DNA from 2 places in the Streptomyces sp. NPDC051020 genome. Region 1 is predicted to be linked to the other one. Evidence: riboswitches for the same ligand, from Rfam matches in the RefSeq annotation. Region 1 holds a riboswitch; the other holds the start of a gene.
What was found. A riboswitch is a leader RNA that binds a small molecule or an ion and turns the genes downstream of it on or off. The one in region 1 is predicted to bind ZMP and ZTP.
Positions count from the first base shown of each region.

Region 2: it holds a riboswitch for ZMP and ZTP, as region 1 does, so the genes downstream of both, glyA (serine hydroxymethyltransferase) here and AB0N06_RS31345 (bifunctional 5,10-methylenetetrahydrofolate dehydrogenase/5,10-methenyltetrahydrofolate cyclohydrolase) in region 1, are expected to answer to the same signal.

Region 1 is NZ_JBFBCG010000082.1:20,573-28,263, forward strand. It holds gene AB0N06_RS31335 (dipeptidase) at 1-418, shown strand, start outside; gene nudC (NAD(+) diphosphatase) at 462-1,409, shown strand; ZMP/ZTP riboswitch at 1,509-1,606, shown strand; gene AB0N06_RS31345 (bifunctional 5,10-methylenetetrahydrofolate dehydrogenase/5,10-methenyltetrahydrofolate cyclohydrolase) at 1,646-2,509, shown strand; gene AB0N06_RS31350 (hypothetical protein) at 2,799-3,098, opposite strand; gene AB0N06_RS31355 (hypothetical protein) at 3,323-3,505, opposite strand; gene AB0N06_RS31360 (endonuclease) at 3,572-4,402, opposite strand; gene AB0N06_RS31365 (hypothetical protein) at 4,618-4,824, shown strand; gene AB0N06_RS31370 (methyltransferase) at 4,889-6,046, shown strand; gene AB0N06_RS31375 (acyl-CoA dehydrogenase family protein) at 6,150-7,328, shown strand; gene AB0N06_RS31380 (aminoglycoside phosphotransferase family protein) at 7,483-7,691, shown strand, end outside.
Region 2 is NZ_JBFBCG010000093.1:10,033-17,723, reverse strand. It holds gene AB0N06_RS32685 (PBS lyase) at 1-315, opposite strand, end outside; gene ligD (non-homologous end-joining DNA ligase) at 443-1,330, opposite strand; gene AB0N06_RS32675 (Ku protein) at 1,401-2,465, shown strand; gene AB0N06_RS32670 (S53 family peptidase) at 2,567-4,516, opposite strand; ZMP/ZTP riboswitch at 4,785-4,910, shown strand; gene glyA (serine hydroxymethyltransferase) at 4,949-6,223, shown strand; gene AB0N06_RS32660 (hypothetical protein) at 6,519-6,776, shown strand; gene AB0N06_RS32655 (hypothetical protein) at 6,773-7,009, shown strand; gene AB0N06_RS32650 (DUF429 domain-containing protein) at 7,016-7,691, shown strand, end outside.

The sequences.
Region 1 (7,691 bases):
GTCCTCCGCCCTCGTGAAGATCAGCTTCCGGCTGGTCGCGGGCCAGGACCCCGATCACGTCCAACAAGCCGTCCGTGCCTGGGCGCAGACGCAGTTCCCGGCCGGCATCCGCCACCGGATCACCTTCGCCCCCGCCACCCGCCCGTGCCTGACCCCGCTGGACCACCCCGCCCTGCAGGCGGTGGCCCGCGCCATGGGACGGGCCTTCGGCCAGAAGATCCTCTTCACCCGCGAAGGAGGCTCGGGGCCCGCCGCCGACCTGCAGGACGTGCTCGGCGCCCCCGTCCTCTTCTTGGGTATCTCCGTACCCTCCGACGGCTGGCACGCCCCCAACGAGAAGGTGGAGCTGGACCTCCTGCTCAAGGGCGTGCAGACAACTGCCCACCTCTGGGGCGAACTGTCCGCCGCACTCCGCTGAATCCTCTGAACACCCGATCCGTCCCGGGGAGTAGGAAGCACCTGTGAGCACCTTCGACAACGCCACCACCGACCGGCCCATTGGTCTCACCGCGCGCAGCGGCATCGACCGCGCCGCGCACCACCGCCTCGACGAGGCCTGGCTCTCCGCCGCCTGGAGCCACCCGACCACCCGGGTCTTCGTGGTCTCCGGCGGGCAGGTGCTGATCGACGACACCGCAGACGGCGGCACGGAGATCGTCATGACCCCGGCCTTCGAGGCCCCGGTCACCGAGACCCACCGCTACTTCCTCGGCACCGACGTGGACGGCGTCAGCTACTTCGCGCTCCAGAAGGACTCGCTGCCCGGCCGCATGGACCAGCCGGCCCGCCCGGCCGGGCTGCGCGAAGCCGGACTGCTTCTCGGCCCGCGCGACGCGGGGCTGATGGCGCACGCGGTGGCGCTGGAGAACTGGCAGCGGCTGCACCGCTTCTGCTCCCGCTGCGGCGAACGCACCGTCATCGCGGCGGCCGGCCACATCCGCCGCTGCCAGGCCTGCGGCGCCGAGCACTACCCGCGCACCGACCCGGCGGTGATCATGCTGGTGACGGACGACCAGGACCGCGCCCTGCTGGGCCGTCAGGTGCACTGGCCGGAGGGCAGGTTCTCGACGCTCGCGGGCTTCGTCGAGCCCGGGGAGTCGATCGAGCAGTCCGTCGCCCGCGAGGTGTTCGAGGAGGCGGGTGTGACGGTCGGTGAGGTCGAGTACATCGCCAGCCAGCCCTGGCCCTTCCCGTCCAGCCTGATGCTGGGCTTCATGGCCCGGGCCACGTCGTCGGAGATCAACGTCGACGGCGAGGAGATCGAGGAGGCGCGCTGGTTCTCCCGTGAGGACCTGACGGCGGCCTTCGAATCGGGCGAGATCCTGCCCCCGTTCGGCATCTCGATCGCGGCCCGTCTGATCGAGCTCTGGTACGGCAAGCCGCTTCCGAAGCCGGGCAGCGTCGGCTGACACACGGTGCGGGGCGGGCGACGGGGCACGCGCGGCCGGGTCGCCCGCCCGTCACTGCCACCTGATTCCTCCCTCCAGGGCGCTCTGTCCGTTAATCTGGCCCTGGGCCGTGACTGGCGCTGAGGTGGAGCACCACCGGGGAGCGGTCCGACGGAAACACTCGACAACCGTCGATGCCGTGCGCCTGGGCGATTCATCGTGATCCTCGTGATCCTTGTGACGCTCAGGAGTGAAGCGTGGCCCAGACACAGACAGCCCGTCCGATGGACGGCACCGCCCTCGCCCGCCGCATCATCGAGACCAGCGCCGCGACGGCGGCGGAACTCCGGCTGCGCACCGGGAAGGCCCCCTGTCTGGCGACCGTTCTGGTCGGCGACGACCCGGCGTCCGTGACCTACGTCCGGATGAAGCGCCGCCGCTGCGAAAGCGCGGGCATCGCGTCACGGCACGTGGCCCTTCCCGCCACCTCCACCACACAGGACGTGGTCGACGCGGTCACCGCACTGTCGAACGACCCCGATGTGCACGGCATCCTGCTGCAGCATCCCGTGGGTCCCCACATCGACGAGCGCGCCGCCTTCGAAGCGATCGACCCGGCCAAGGACGTCGACGGGGTCACCATGCACTCGTTCGCGGCGATGAGTTTCGGCCTTCCCGGCTTCGTCTCCTGCACACCCGGCGGCATCATGCGCCTGCTCGACGCGTACGAGGTCGACCTCGCGGGAAAGCACGCGGTCGTCGTGGGCCGCAGCGCCATCCTGGGCAAGCCCGCCGGGATGCTGCTGCTCGGCCGGGACGCCACCGTGACGTACTGTCACTCACGGACGGCCGACCTCCCATCGATCGTGCAGCAGGCGGACGTGCTGCTGGCCGCGGTCGGCAAGCCGCGCTTCATCGCCGGTGCGGACATCAAGCCCGGTGCGGTGGTGCTCGACGCCGGATACAACGACGGCAATGTCGGCGATGTCGACTTCGAGACCGCGGCCGAGCGGGCACGGCTGATCACCCCGGTCCCGGGCGGCGTCGGACCGATGACCATCGCGGTGTTGCTCGAACAGACAGTGGCCGCGGCGGCCCTGCAGCTCGGGGGCGCGGCGTGAGCTGACGCCCGGTTGTCCGGCACAAAAATGCCGGCCGGCTCGCGGGCACGGACACGCCCGCCGCCTTCCGGTGGACCGGAAGGCGGCGGGCGTGTCTGCAGGCCCGCTGCCGCTAGGGCGTGTGTCGAAAGTCCCGTCTGCCGGGCGGCGTCTGGCCCCCACGCTCGCTGCGTTGTCGGGCTCGCCCCGATACGCCCAGTATCGGGGCGAGCCTCCGCCTTGCGATCGCACGCACCAGACACCGCCCGGCCCGCCCTACGGGCGGACAACGCTACTTTCGAAACACGCCCTAGACGCCTGAAGGATGAGTGTGGTCGGGGCTTCGGCGGGGCGGCAGCAGTTGGCTCGTGGCAATGAGGAGGAGACCAATGAACAAGAGGGCGTTTCCGCCGAAGAAGCGGACCTCCCAGGAGGGGCTCGGCAGGATCCGGAAGTAGAAGAGGCCCTGTATGAGTGGGGATGCGCCCGTTGCCAGTGCACCGAGGCCGTGGAGCTGAGGTCTGGTGACGTGGCGGCGCGCCATGGGCAGGATCCATCCAGTGCGGAGCGTCACGATCCCCCATGCGATCGCCAGCAGACCCACGAGCATGTTCGCTCCTGCCACCCATGCCATGTGTCTGCTCCGCTTTCCCGTCAGGTGAGGTGCGGAACGCGCACAACGCCCGTTCCGGAGTCGCCCCTATGGTTGCCGGACCTGGTGGGACCTGGCAATGCCGGACCTTGGCAATCTCGGACGCGTTTCCACTGCCGTTGCGACCACTGGATGCCGGCGGGGCGCAGATGCCGACCGTCTCGCCGACCCCGTTCCCCGAGTCAAACGTGCAGCGCACAGTGGCGCGACATGGCCACCAACGCGCGCCACTCCCGGTCGCACTCCTCGCCGTCCTCGGCGAGCCCTTCCATGGCACAGGCCTGCGGTGCGCGCTCAAGATCCGTCGGAAAGTGACCAGCCGGAATGCCGCAGCGCCGGACGAGCGGCACCACCGGCATGGTCACGGCCGGGAGTCGGCCGAGCACCACCGCCCCGGCTGACGTGACCGCGTGCTGGACGAATGGGCCGTTCTACCAGATGGATTCGACCCATTCCGGGTGGTCGATGAACGGGTTCCTGTTGTGCTGGTACTGGTCGAATATGACGTCGTTGCGCCGCCTCTCGAAGGTGTCCGGCGGGTCCTCCTGGCTCCACTGCTTCAGCACGGAGAGCCTGCCGATGTTCGGCGCGGAGCCGTTGTTCACCTTCTCGTTCGGTTCGAGGTCGGCGAAGGCGTCGTCGCCCTCGTACCGCACCGCCATGTAGAGGATCATGCGGGCGACATCACCCTTGGCCGCATCACGCGGCTCGAAGGAGTCGCCGTCGGTGTAGTTGCCCGGCGCCCCGCTCACCGCGCTGCCGCCGTTGTCGAAGTCCTTGTTGCCGCGGATGGAATTGACGGTGACGTCCTCGGGGCGCAGGTGGTGGATGTCGGTGCCGGGTCCGGTGGCGGTACCGAAGTTGCCGTGCGACTTGGCCCAGACGTGCTCACGGTTCCATTGGCCGACCGAGCCGCCGTTGTCGCTCTTCGGCTTGGAGCGCCCGGAGTAGATCAGGATCACGTTCGAGGAGTTGGCGGGGTCCTGGTCGGTGTTCTTGAGCGCGTCCCAGACCTGGCTGTACGAGATCTTCGACTGGACGCTGATGATCGAGTGCAAGGCGCTCTTGAGCTGGGTTCCGGTCTTGCCGATTGCGCTCTGGTAGTACGTGTCGCCGAGCGTGGTGAGCGGTGTCGCGGTCGCCGGTGCGGGCCGGGGCGCGGCTGGCGTCGCCGGTGCGGCGGCGGACGTGCCGGCGAGAGCCGCGAAGGCGGCGAGGGTGGCGAGCAATGGGCGCCGGTAGTGAAGGCGGTGACGGGACATGTGGGGTGTCCTCTCCGGGGCATGCGGCACCGCGACGCCGTCACAGGGTGGGGCGGCGCCGTGGTGGTCGTGTGGTAAGCGGTCAGCGGGAGCCTTCCACGCGCACCGTGATCAGGGGTGAACGCTGCGCACTCATCATGTGCAGGTCAAGCGAACCCTTCGGATGCGCTCCTGGAGCCGCAGGGCGAGAATTGCCGCAAGGACGAGGAGGCGGTATGAGCGAAGACCCCGAATCCGTATCCGTATCCCTGGCCCGGGGAGTGACCCCGGACAGCCTCTTGCACACCGGCGGGAGCGACAACGCGTCGGCAGAGGACCTGGTGCTCGCCTCCGGGCGGGACCTGACTCCGCAGAATCTGGAGTGGGCACAGCGCCGACTGGCACGAGAGGGCCGGGCGGCGATCGAAAAGCAGCTGCCATAGCGGGCGGCCGGTGCGGTGGGGAGTGTGTGGGTGCTCCCCGCCGCTCGGCTAGCCTGAAGGCACAATGAACCGTTTGACGACGTCAAAGGGCGATTACGAGCTCGCCCGCTACCCCGAGCACCCGCGCGACCCGTTCCGTGCCTGGGACGCTGCCGACGAATATCTGCTTCGGCAGCTGGAGGGGGCTGACGGTGCGACCCCGGTCGAGCTGACCGGCACCGTGGTCGTGGTGGGCGACCGCTGGGGTGCCCTGAGTACGGTGCTGGCCGGGCACCGCCCCGTACAGATCACCGACTCGTACCTCGCCCAGCGTGCGACCCTGGCGAACCTCGCCCGCAACGGCCATGACGAGGACGCCGTACGTCTTCTGTCGGCCAGGGACACCCCGCCGGACCGGATCGACGTCCTTCTCGTGCGGGTTCCCAAGAGCCTCGCGCTCCTGGAGGATCAGCTGCACCGGCTCGCGCCCGCCGTGCACGCCGGAACCGTCGTCATCGGCACCGGCATGGTGAAGGAGATCCACACCTCCACCCTCAAACTGTTCGAGCGGATCATCGGCCCCACCCGCACCTCGCTCGCGGTGAAGAAGGCTCGGCTGATCTTCTGCAACCCGGACCCGGCCCTGGCCCGCACCCCCAGCCCCTGGCCGTACCGGTACGAGCTGCCCGGCGACGTCGGCGCGATCTCCGGCCGGACCGTGGTCAACCACGCCGGGATCTTCTGCGCCGAGCGCCTCGACATCGGCACCCGCTTCTTCCTGAACCATCTTCCCGAGCGCACCGGCCACGACCACGTCGTGGACCTGGGCTGCGGCAACGGGGTCGTCGGCACCTCCGCCGCGCTCGCCAACCCCGGAGCGACGGTCACCTTCGTCGACGAGTCCTACCAGGCGGTCGCCTCCGCCGAGGCGACCTTCCGTGCCAATGTCGGCGCCGACGCCGAAGCCCGCTTCCTGGTCGGTGACGGGACGGCGGACCTGGCCCCGGGCAGTGTGGACCTGGTGCTCAACAACCCACCGTTCCACTCGCACCTGGCGACCACCGACGCCACCGCCCGGAACATGTTCCATGGGGCGCGGACCGTGCTGCGGCAGGGCGGCGAGCTGTGGGTCGTCGGCAACCGGCACCTCGGGTACCACACGCAGCTGCGCCGGATCTTCGGCAACTGCGTCACCGTCGCCGGTGACCCGAAGTTCGTCGTGCTGCGCGCCGTCAAGCGCTGACACCCCGGGTGTGGCTCCGCGGCCCTTCCGGATTCTTGCAACACGTTCTACTGTGTGCGCCGCCGCACACGGGCGACGCGACCGCGAGACTCCTGGAGGGGCTGTGCACCTCGAATACACGCCTGAGCAGCAGCAGTTGCGCGCCGAGCTGCGCACGTACTTCGCTGGACTCGTCCCCGACAACGCCTACGCCAGATACGACGACCCCACCGCCCAGAAACGCTTCTACCGCGAGACGATCCGGCGCCTCGGCACCGACGGCTGGCTCGGCGTCGGCTGGCCCACGGAGTACGGCGGACGCGGCCTGTCCCCGATGGAACAGTTCATCTTCTTCGACGAGGCGGCCCAGGCGGGCGTCCCGCTGCCCCTGATGGCACTCAACACCGTCGGCCCGACGATCATGCAGTTCGGCACGGACGAACAGAAGGCGTACTTCCTGCCGAAGATCCTGTCAGGCGAGATCGACTTCGCCATCGGCTACAGCGAACCCGACGCGGGCACCGACCTCGCGGCCCTCAAGACCCGCGCCGTACGCGACGGCGACACATATGTGGTCAACGGGCAGAAGATCTGGACGACCAACGGCGACACCGCCGACTGGGTCTGGCTCGCCGTCCGCACCGATCCCGACGCCCCGCCGCACAAGGGCATCACCATGCTGCTCGTCCCCACGAGCGACCCCGGATACTCCTGCACCCTGATCAACACCCTCGCCTCGCACGACACCACCGCCAGCTACTACGAGAACATCCGCGTCCCCGTCTCCCGCCGCGTCGGCGACGAGAACAAGGGATGGCGGCTCATCACCAACCAGCTCAATCACGAGCGCGTCACCCTCGCCGCCCACGGCACCATGGCCATCCGCGCCCTCCACAACGTGCAGCGCTGGGCCGCCGGCACCGAGCTCGCCGACGGGCGCCGGGTCATCGACCTCGGCTGGGTCCGCGCCCTCCTCGCCCGGACCCACACCCGGCTCGACGCCATGAAGCTCCTCAACTGGCAGATGGTCTCCGCCGTCCAGCGCTCCACCCTCACCCCGCAGGACGCCTCCGCCGTCAAGGTCTACGGCTCCGAGGCGCGCCGCGACGCCTACGCCTGGCTGATGCAGATCCTCGGCTCGGCCGGACCGCTCAAGGAAGGCTCGGCGGGCGCCGTCCTGCACGGCGAACTCGAACGGGGATACCGGTCCGCCGTCATCTTCACCTTCGGTGGTGGCAACAACGAGATACAGCGGGAAATCATCTCGTGGATCGGTCTGGGGATGCCGCGCGTACGCCGCTGACCGGGTGTGACGAGGATTTTTAGGTGGCACAAAAGCGGGACAGTTGGGCACCAGCTGAAGTCGCGGGCAAGGGGGAGGTGTGCCGAGCCACGATAGTTGGCACCTGGCCACGCTGGTTGGCATCGCCCTCGCTCGTCTATGCCAAGATTCGAGGGTGGATATAACCGACGTCACGCGTGCGATCGCGGCTGCGACTTCGGTCGCCGCATCGCTCGACCTGCCAGCCAACGATGCAATCGTTCTCCACAACTCGAACAAGCTGGCACTGCGGCTGACGCCATGCGACGTCTTTGCCCGGGTCGCCCCTGTGGGACAAGAGGTTGCACCGTTCGAAGTCGATCTCGCTCAGCGGCTCACCGAGGT
Region 2 (7,691 bases), on a different contig from region 1:
GAAGCCCTCGTCGTCGTCCTCTTCCTCGTCCTCGTCGAGATCGATGCCGCCGATGCTGGTGAGCAGCTCGACGATGCCGCCCCGGTCGTCGATCCCCGGATCCACGACCAGCTCGAAGAGGAAGGGAATGCAGGCGAGTGTGCAGTCGTACACATCCCCCTGGTGGTGAACGGCCCCGTACATACCGTCCAGCGCCTGTTCGCGCTCCGCCGGATCGGCGGACGCGAGCCCCCGCAGCAGGCCCGGCACGTCGTCGGCAGGCCCGTAGGCATGCTCCATCGAGGCCCAGTCGACCTCGTCGATCCCCGCGAACATGCCGTCGCCTCCCCGCGCATTCACGTAGTGCAGTGTCTGCGCAGAGTGTGCACCACGGCCCGGACAATCCACCCGCCACATGCAGCCTTTTGCTTGCAGACATGACAACGGCCGGATGCGTGCGCCATCAGGGCAGCGGCCGGGCCCGGTTCGGGTTGATGAGCGGGCCGAGCAGATCCCCGTACCGCGCCAGTCGCCCGGCCATGTCACCGGCCAGAAAGACCAGCTCGGCGGGGCTCCGGCAGTCCTCGATCTCCGCCCAGGTGACGGGCGCGGACACGGTCGGTTCGGCCCTGGCGCGCAGCGTGTACGGGGTGGCGGTCGTCTTCGCCGCCGCGTTCTGGCTGAAGTCGACGAACACCTTCCCCGGCCGCAGCGCCCGCGTCATCAGGCGCACCACCAGCTCCGGAAGATCCCGCTCCGCCTCCACCGCCAGCTGTTTGGCGTACGCCGACACCCGGTCGGAGGAGACCGGCTCCAGCGGTACGAGCACATGCAGCCCCTTCGATCCGGAGGTCTTCCCGTACGCGAGGAGCCCGTCCGCCGCCAGCCTGTCGCGCAGCCACAGCGCCACCGCGCAGCACTCCACGACGGTTGCCGGATCCCCCGGATCGAGGTCGAACACCATCCGGTCGGCGATACCCGGCCTGTTGGCCTGCCACTGCGGCGTATGGAACTCCACCACCAGGTTCGCCGCCCACATCAGCGACGCCAGATCCTGGATGAGCACCTGTCCGGCCTGCTGCGCCACAGTCCGCGGCACCTCGGCGATCCGTACCCAGGACGGGGTGCCCGGTGGCGGGTTCTTGGTGAAGAACCGCTGCCCGTCCGGCCCGTCCGGATAGCGCAGGAAGGACACCGGCCGGTTGTACAGATGCGCGAGCAGGGACCCCGCCGCCGTGGCCGCGTAGTAGTGCAGCACCTCGCCCTTGGTGGTTCCGGTGGCCGGATACAGAACCTTGTCGAGATTGCTGAGCGCCAGGCGCCGTCCCTCCACGTCAGTGATCGGCGTCATACGATAAGAATCACATGAATTCTGGACCAACAGTGATCTATCGGTATGTTCATGGACAAAGGGGTGAACGGTGAGGTCCATCTGGAACGGCGCGATCTCCTTCGGGCTGGTCAGCATCCCCATCAAGCTGGTCAACGCCACCGAGAGCCACTCGATCTCCTTCCGCCAGATCCACCTCGCCGACGGCGGCCGGATCCGCTACCGGAAGGTCTGTGAAATCGACGAGCAGGAAGTGACGGCCGCCGAGATCGGCAAGGGGTACGAGGACGCGGACGGGTCGATCATCCCGATCACCGACGAGGACCTCGGCTCGCTCCCGCTTCCCACCGCGAAAACGATCGAGATCGTCGCCTTCGTGCCCGCCACCGAGATCGACCCGCTCCAGATGGACACGGCGTACTACCTCTCCGCCAACGGAGTCCCCGCCGCCAAGCCGTACACGCTGCTGCGCGAGGCCCTGAAGCGGAGCCAGAAGGTGGCCGTCGCCAAGTACGCGCTCCGTGGCCGGGAGCGGCTCGGCATGCTGCGCGTCGTCGACGACGTGATCGCGATGCACGGCCTGCTCTGGCCCGACGAGATCCGTGCCACCGACGGTGTGGCCCCGGAGACCGACGTCACGATCCGCGAAGCCGAACTCGACCTGGCCGACGCCCTGATGGCCACGCTTGGCGAGGTCGACATGGACACCCTCCACGACGACTACCGCGAGGCGGTCGAGGCGCTGATCGCCTCGAAGGCCTCCGGCGAGGCACTCGAACCGGCAGCGTCCGGCGAGACCGGCGGCAAGGTCATCGACCTGATCGCGGCACTGGAGAGCAGCGTCCGGGCGGCGAAGAAGGCCCGCGGCGAGGAGGTGGAAGAGGCGGAAGAGGCGGAGGGATCCGAGAGCGCACCGGTGGCCGAGGTGACGTCGCTCGCCACCCGCAAGAAGAGCGGCGGAGCCGGCGCGAAGAAGAGGGCTTCCGCGACCGCCACCCCCCGGAAGGCCGCTGCGAAGAAGTCGACGCCGGGCAGAACCCCGGCGAAGAAGACCGCCGCACGGTCGACCACGAAGTCGGCTGCGAAGACGGCGACGAAGAAGGCCGCGAAAACCACGGCCAAGAAGGCAACACCCAGGAAACGCGCCTCGGCCTGACGGGACGCCGGCAGTCACTGCCCTTCTTGCGGAACTGAAGCCTGTCGCAGGACTGCCCCGGAGCCGTAGCTCCGGGGCAGTTTTCGCATCGAGCCCGTGCGTCAGTGCCGGCGGTACGAGTTCACGTATCCGGCTGCCGGGGTCCCGACCCCCGTCACGTCGTCGTATCCCTTGACCGCCTTGAGTGAGGCGTCCTTGCCGAGGCTGCGCACCGACGTCAGCAAGCCGTCCGCCGCGTCGGAGCCGTTGGCGAAGTCGACGCGGGCGACCGCGAGGTCACGCTTGGCACCCAGCGGGTGGTCGGTGACGTCGTGGTACGCCGCCGAGCCGTACCGGGCGTAGATCGCCGGGTTGGCGAAGCCGAGCGGGCGGCCGTGCTGGGCCTGCTGCGCGAGCGCCTGAACGCCCGCGATGACCGGCGCCGCCAGCGATGTACCGCCGATGCGGTACTCGTCGTAGCCGAGGGAGCCGTCGGGCAGCGTCTGCGTCTGGCCGACCAGGAAGCCGGTGTTCGGGTCGGCGACCGCCGCGATGTCCGGGGCGGTGCGCATCCGGGTCTTGCCGTTCGCCCGCGCGAGCGAGTCCGGGACGACACCGCGCTGGTAGAACGGCTGCTTCACGGTCGAGCTGGTGCCGCCGCCCGCGCCCGAGGTGTACGCGCCGGGGAAGCCGGTCCAGCTCTTGCCGTCGGCGGCGAGGGACGCCTTCAGCGTGCCCCAGCCGGTCTCCCACTGGTACGTGTCGTGCTTGCCGACGGCCAGTGAGGTGCCGCCGACCGACGTCACCCAGGCGGAGTTGGACGGGACGTCGATCTGCTTCGTGCCGGTGGACGCGACGTTGTCGCCGTCGTCGCCGGAGGAGAAGTAGAAGCCGATGCCCTCGATCGCACCCATCTTGAAGACCTGGTCGTACGCGGCCGCGACGTCCGGGGTCTCGTTGGCCTCGATGTCGCCCCAGGAGTTGGAGACGATGTCGGCGAGCCGGTGGTCGACGATCTTGTTGAGCGAGTCCAGCAGGTCGGCGTCGTAGCAGGACGCGCCGCCCACGTAGACGATGTCGGCGGCGGGCGCGACCGCGTGCACGGCCTCGACGTCGAGGGTCTCCTCGCCGTACCAGCCGGAGGCCCCGCACTCCTCGGTCTTCGTGTAGTCGTCCGGCAGGACCTGCCTGAGCTGCCCGCGCCTGTACGGGGCGTCGCCGTTGCGCTTGGCGTACTCGGCGGCGTCCTTCGCGATGGTCGGCGAGGCGTACGCGTCGGTGATCGCGACGGTCACGCCCTTGCCGGTCCATCTGCCCGCACCGTACGCGGCGCGCAGCTGCTTGCCGGTGTAGCCCTTGACCGCGTACGGCACCTTGGAGCCGTAGGCGCTCGGCAGCGTCGAGGCCGTCCTGGAGCCGAAGTACGAGGAGAACGGACCGGAGTTGCGGAACACCGCGTCCGGCGGCGGCAGCGTCTCGTCGTGGCTCGACTTGTGCGGCGCGTTGTCCAGACCGGAGACGGCGAGGACGGCGTCGCTCAGCGCGGCCGGGACGGAGGCCGTGGAGGACGGGGCGCGGTAGGTCCGGCTGCCCTTGCGGTAGTTGCGCAGCTGGGTGCTGAACGCCTTCTCGGCCGCGGCGACGTCACCGGTGGCGGAGACGTAGTGCTGATGGGCGCCGGTGACGGTCAGCCCGCTCGACTTCAGCCACTGCACGACCTGGTCGATCTGGTGCCGGGTCGCCCCGAAGCGGGCCTGCGCCTCCTTGGCGCTCAGGTACTTCCCGTACGAGGGGGACGCCGGGTCGGACACGGCGGTGGCGTAGGCGGCCAGCCCCTTCGGGTCCCGGCCGGCCAGATGGACCCGGACACTCACCTTTCCGCTGTCGGCGGTGGGCCCCTGGTCGGCTTTGGCCGTGGCCCAGACCGGCTTGGTGCCCTGCAGAGCATCGCGTCCGGCGGGGGCGGAGTCCGCGCTGGCGGACGGAATGCCGAGGGCGAGTGCACCGGCGAGCAGCGGCAGTGTCGCTGCCATGCTCAGCCCGGCGCGACGTCTGGCACGACTGGTTCTCATGTAACCCCCTGCGATGTGGATCTTCGCGTGTGGAGCATGTGCCGGATGATGTACACATGTAAGCCGCCACTCTGGCGAGAAACCCTTTACGTAAGGGGCATGCGTTCACCAAGAAACTGTCAAGAGGGGGCGAGTGAAGGGCAGTTCGAGGTGAAAGGCCGGGAATGCGTGCTACCGCCATCCTCGCCGCCGCGAAGGGTGCCAGTCAGGGCGAAACGCCCACAAACAGTCCATCAAACAGCCGCCCGGGCCGCCCCATCAGTAGACTGCGAAGCGCCGCGACTGGCGCGTATCCCCGCAGGGGTGCTCCGTGGAACCGACCACGAGGAAGCGGCACACTCCGGGCCTGCCCGGAGGCGTCACCGCCGGAGAGCCGTCCGCCTGGGCATCCGGGTCCACGCCGCAGCCATGCGCCAGACCCGGGAGGATCCCGTGACGACACCCGAGAACCGCCGCCCCGCACTCACCGCCACCGACCCGGAGCTCGCCGCCCTCGTCACCGCGGAGGAGCAACTCCAGGCCGACACCCTGCGCCTGATCCCCAGTGAGAACTACGTCTCCGCAGCGGTGCTGGAGGCCTCCGGCACGGTGCTCCAGAACAAGTACTCCGAGGGCTACCCCGGCAAGCGGTACTACGAGGGCCAGCAGATCATCGACCAGGTGGAGACGCTGGCCGTCGAACGGGCCACATCCCTCTTCGGCATGGACCACGCCAATGTGCAGCCGTACTCCGGATCGCCCGCCAACCTCGCGGTGTACCTGGCCTTCCTGCAGCCCGGCGACACCGTGCTCGGCATGTCGCTGCCGATGGGCGGCCACCTCACACACGGCTGGGGTGTCTCCGCGACCGGCACCTGGTTCCGCGGTGTGCAGTACGGCGTCCGCCGCGACACCGGCCGCATCGACCTGGACGAGGTCCGCGACCTGGCCCTCGCCGAGCGCCCGAAGGTGATCTTCTGCGGCGGTACGGCAGTGCCCCGGGAGATCGACTTCGCCGGCTTCGCCGAGATCGCCGAGGAGACCGGTGCGGTCCTGGTCGCCGACATCGCCCACATCGCGGGCCTGATCGCGGGCGGCGCCCACCCCTCGCCCGCCCCGTACGCCGACGTGGTCTCCACCACCACCCACAAGACCCTGCGCGGTCCGCGCGGAGCGATGCTGCTGAGCCGGGCGGAGCACGCCCGCGCCATCGACCGCGCCGTCTTCCCCGGCCTCCAGGGCGGCCCGCACAACCAGACCACGGCGGCGATCGCGGTGGCCCTCAAGGAAGCCGCGACCCCCGGCTTCAGCGGCTACGCCCATCAGGTCGTCGCCAACGCCCGTGCCCTGGGGGAGGAGTTGGCCTCCCGAGGCTTCGATCTGGTCTCCGGCGGCACGGACAACCACCTCCTGCTGATCGACCTCACCGGCAAGGACGTACCCGGCAAGATCGCGGCGAAGGCCCTGGACCGGGCCGGGATCGTCGTCAACTACAACGCCGTCCCGTACGACCCCCGCAAGCCGTTCGACCCGTCCGGCATCCGCATCGGCACCCCCGCCCTGACCTCCCGCGGGATCCCCGCCTCCGAGATGGGCACGGTCGCGGAGTGGATCGACCGGGTGGTCGGGGCGGCGCGCACCGGTGACGAGGCCGTGGTGGAAAAGGTGCGGGCAGAGGTGAGGATCCTGATGGACGCGTACCCGGCGCCGGGGCTGCCGGTGGGCTGATCCGGGCCTGGCCGTTCCGCCGGAGGCCGACGGTCCCGCGGAACGGCCGGCACTTCCCGCCGCTGCCCGATGCGCTCGACTTCCTCCCGGGCGGGCACCGCCGGCACCGGGACGCCGCCGAGTGACCGCGCGGCGCACGGTGACCGTCTCTGCGGTCGGCCACGCCCCGGCCAAGGCACCGGAGCTGTTCTCGCGCCGTGGCCACCGCCACGAGACGCCGCCCCAGCACCGCGAAAGAGCTGATGCGTCCACGGCCCCGCCCGATACGCCGGCAGGGCCCGCCCTGGAGGACACCGTGAGCACACAGCCGATTCCGCGCACCCAGAACGCCGTCGCCGCTGCTCTGCCCCCCGCGCAGCGCATGGAGTTCTACCGCGAGATGGGCGAAGCCACCCCCGAGACGATCGGGCACGTCCTGACGAACTGGTGGCTCCTCGTTCAGGTGGCAGGCGATCCTCGGACCGCTCGCACCGCCGCCGCGGTGAAGGCGGGCACCGCTCCTGGTCGCCCCGCGCCCGCGGTCATGCGAGAGCTGCGGGAGCGTGGACAGTGAGCGACGGGTCCGACCCGTACGAAGGTCCCGAAGAGGAAGATCCGCTGACTCTCTCACCCCAGGTCGAAGAGGCCCTCTTCAGCATGGACACCCCCGCCGACGTGATGTCGGCCGTCTCCTCCGTCATGGTCGAGATGCGTGAGGCCTTGGAACTGGGCGGGCTTCCTCCCAGCGGTCGGCCGCTCCCGGGCATTCCCGGAGCGTTGCGGCTCGGGCTTGCGCGTGAGGGGTGAGGCGGGATGGACGTCCTTGGGGTCGATGCCTGTGGCAAGCAGGGGTGGGTCGGGATCAGACTTACGGACGGCGCGTACGCGGGCAGCCTGGTGGATCCCCGGCTCGAGAGGCTGATCGAGCGCGCCGCGGAGGTGGATGCGATCGCGGTGGACATGCCGTTGGGCCTGGTCGAGAAGGGCTGGCGCGCCGCAGATCTCGCGGCCAGGGCGCTGCTCGGGGTGCGGCGCAGCAGTGTTTTCCCCATAGCGCCAAGAATGGCGTGGCAGGAGCAGGACTACAGGGCGGCCGCCGGCCGATGCCAGGAGCTCACCGGTAATCGGCTGAGCCAGCAGGCGTGGGCGCTGAGACCGAAGCTGCTTGAGGCGCGGGCATGTTGGCTCGCCGATGAGCGGATCCACGAGGTGCACCCCGAGGTGTCCTTCTACGCCTTGGCCGACGGAGTGCCGCTCGCTTACGCCAAGAAGACCTGGCGCGGCCAGAACCTGCGCCGTTCCCTGCTGACCGAGGCCGGCCTCGTGCTCCCGGACGAGCTTGGCGAGGCGGACCGCATTCCCGTGGACGACGTGCTCGACGCCGCTGTCGCGGCCTGGTCGGCGCACCGGATCGTGCTCGGGACAGCGAACCGGGTTCCTGAGGCGCCCGAGCCGGATGCAGAAGGGCGCCTCGTCGAGATTCGATACT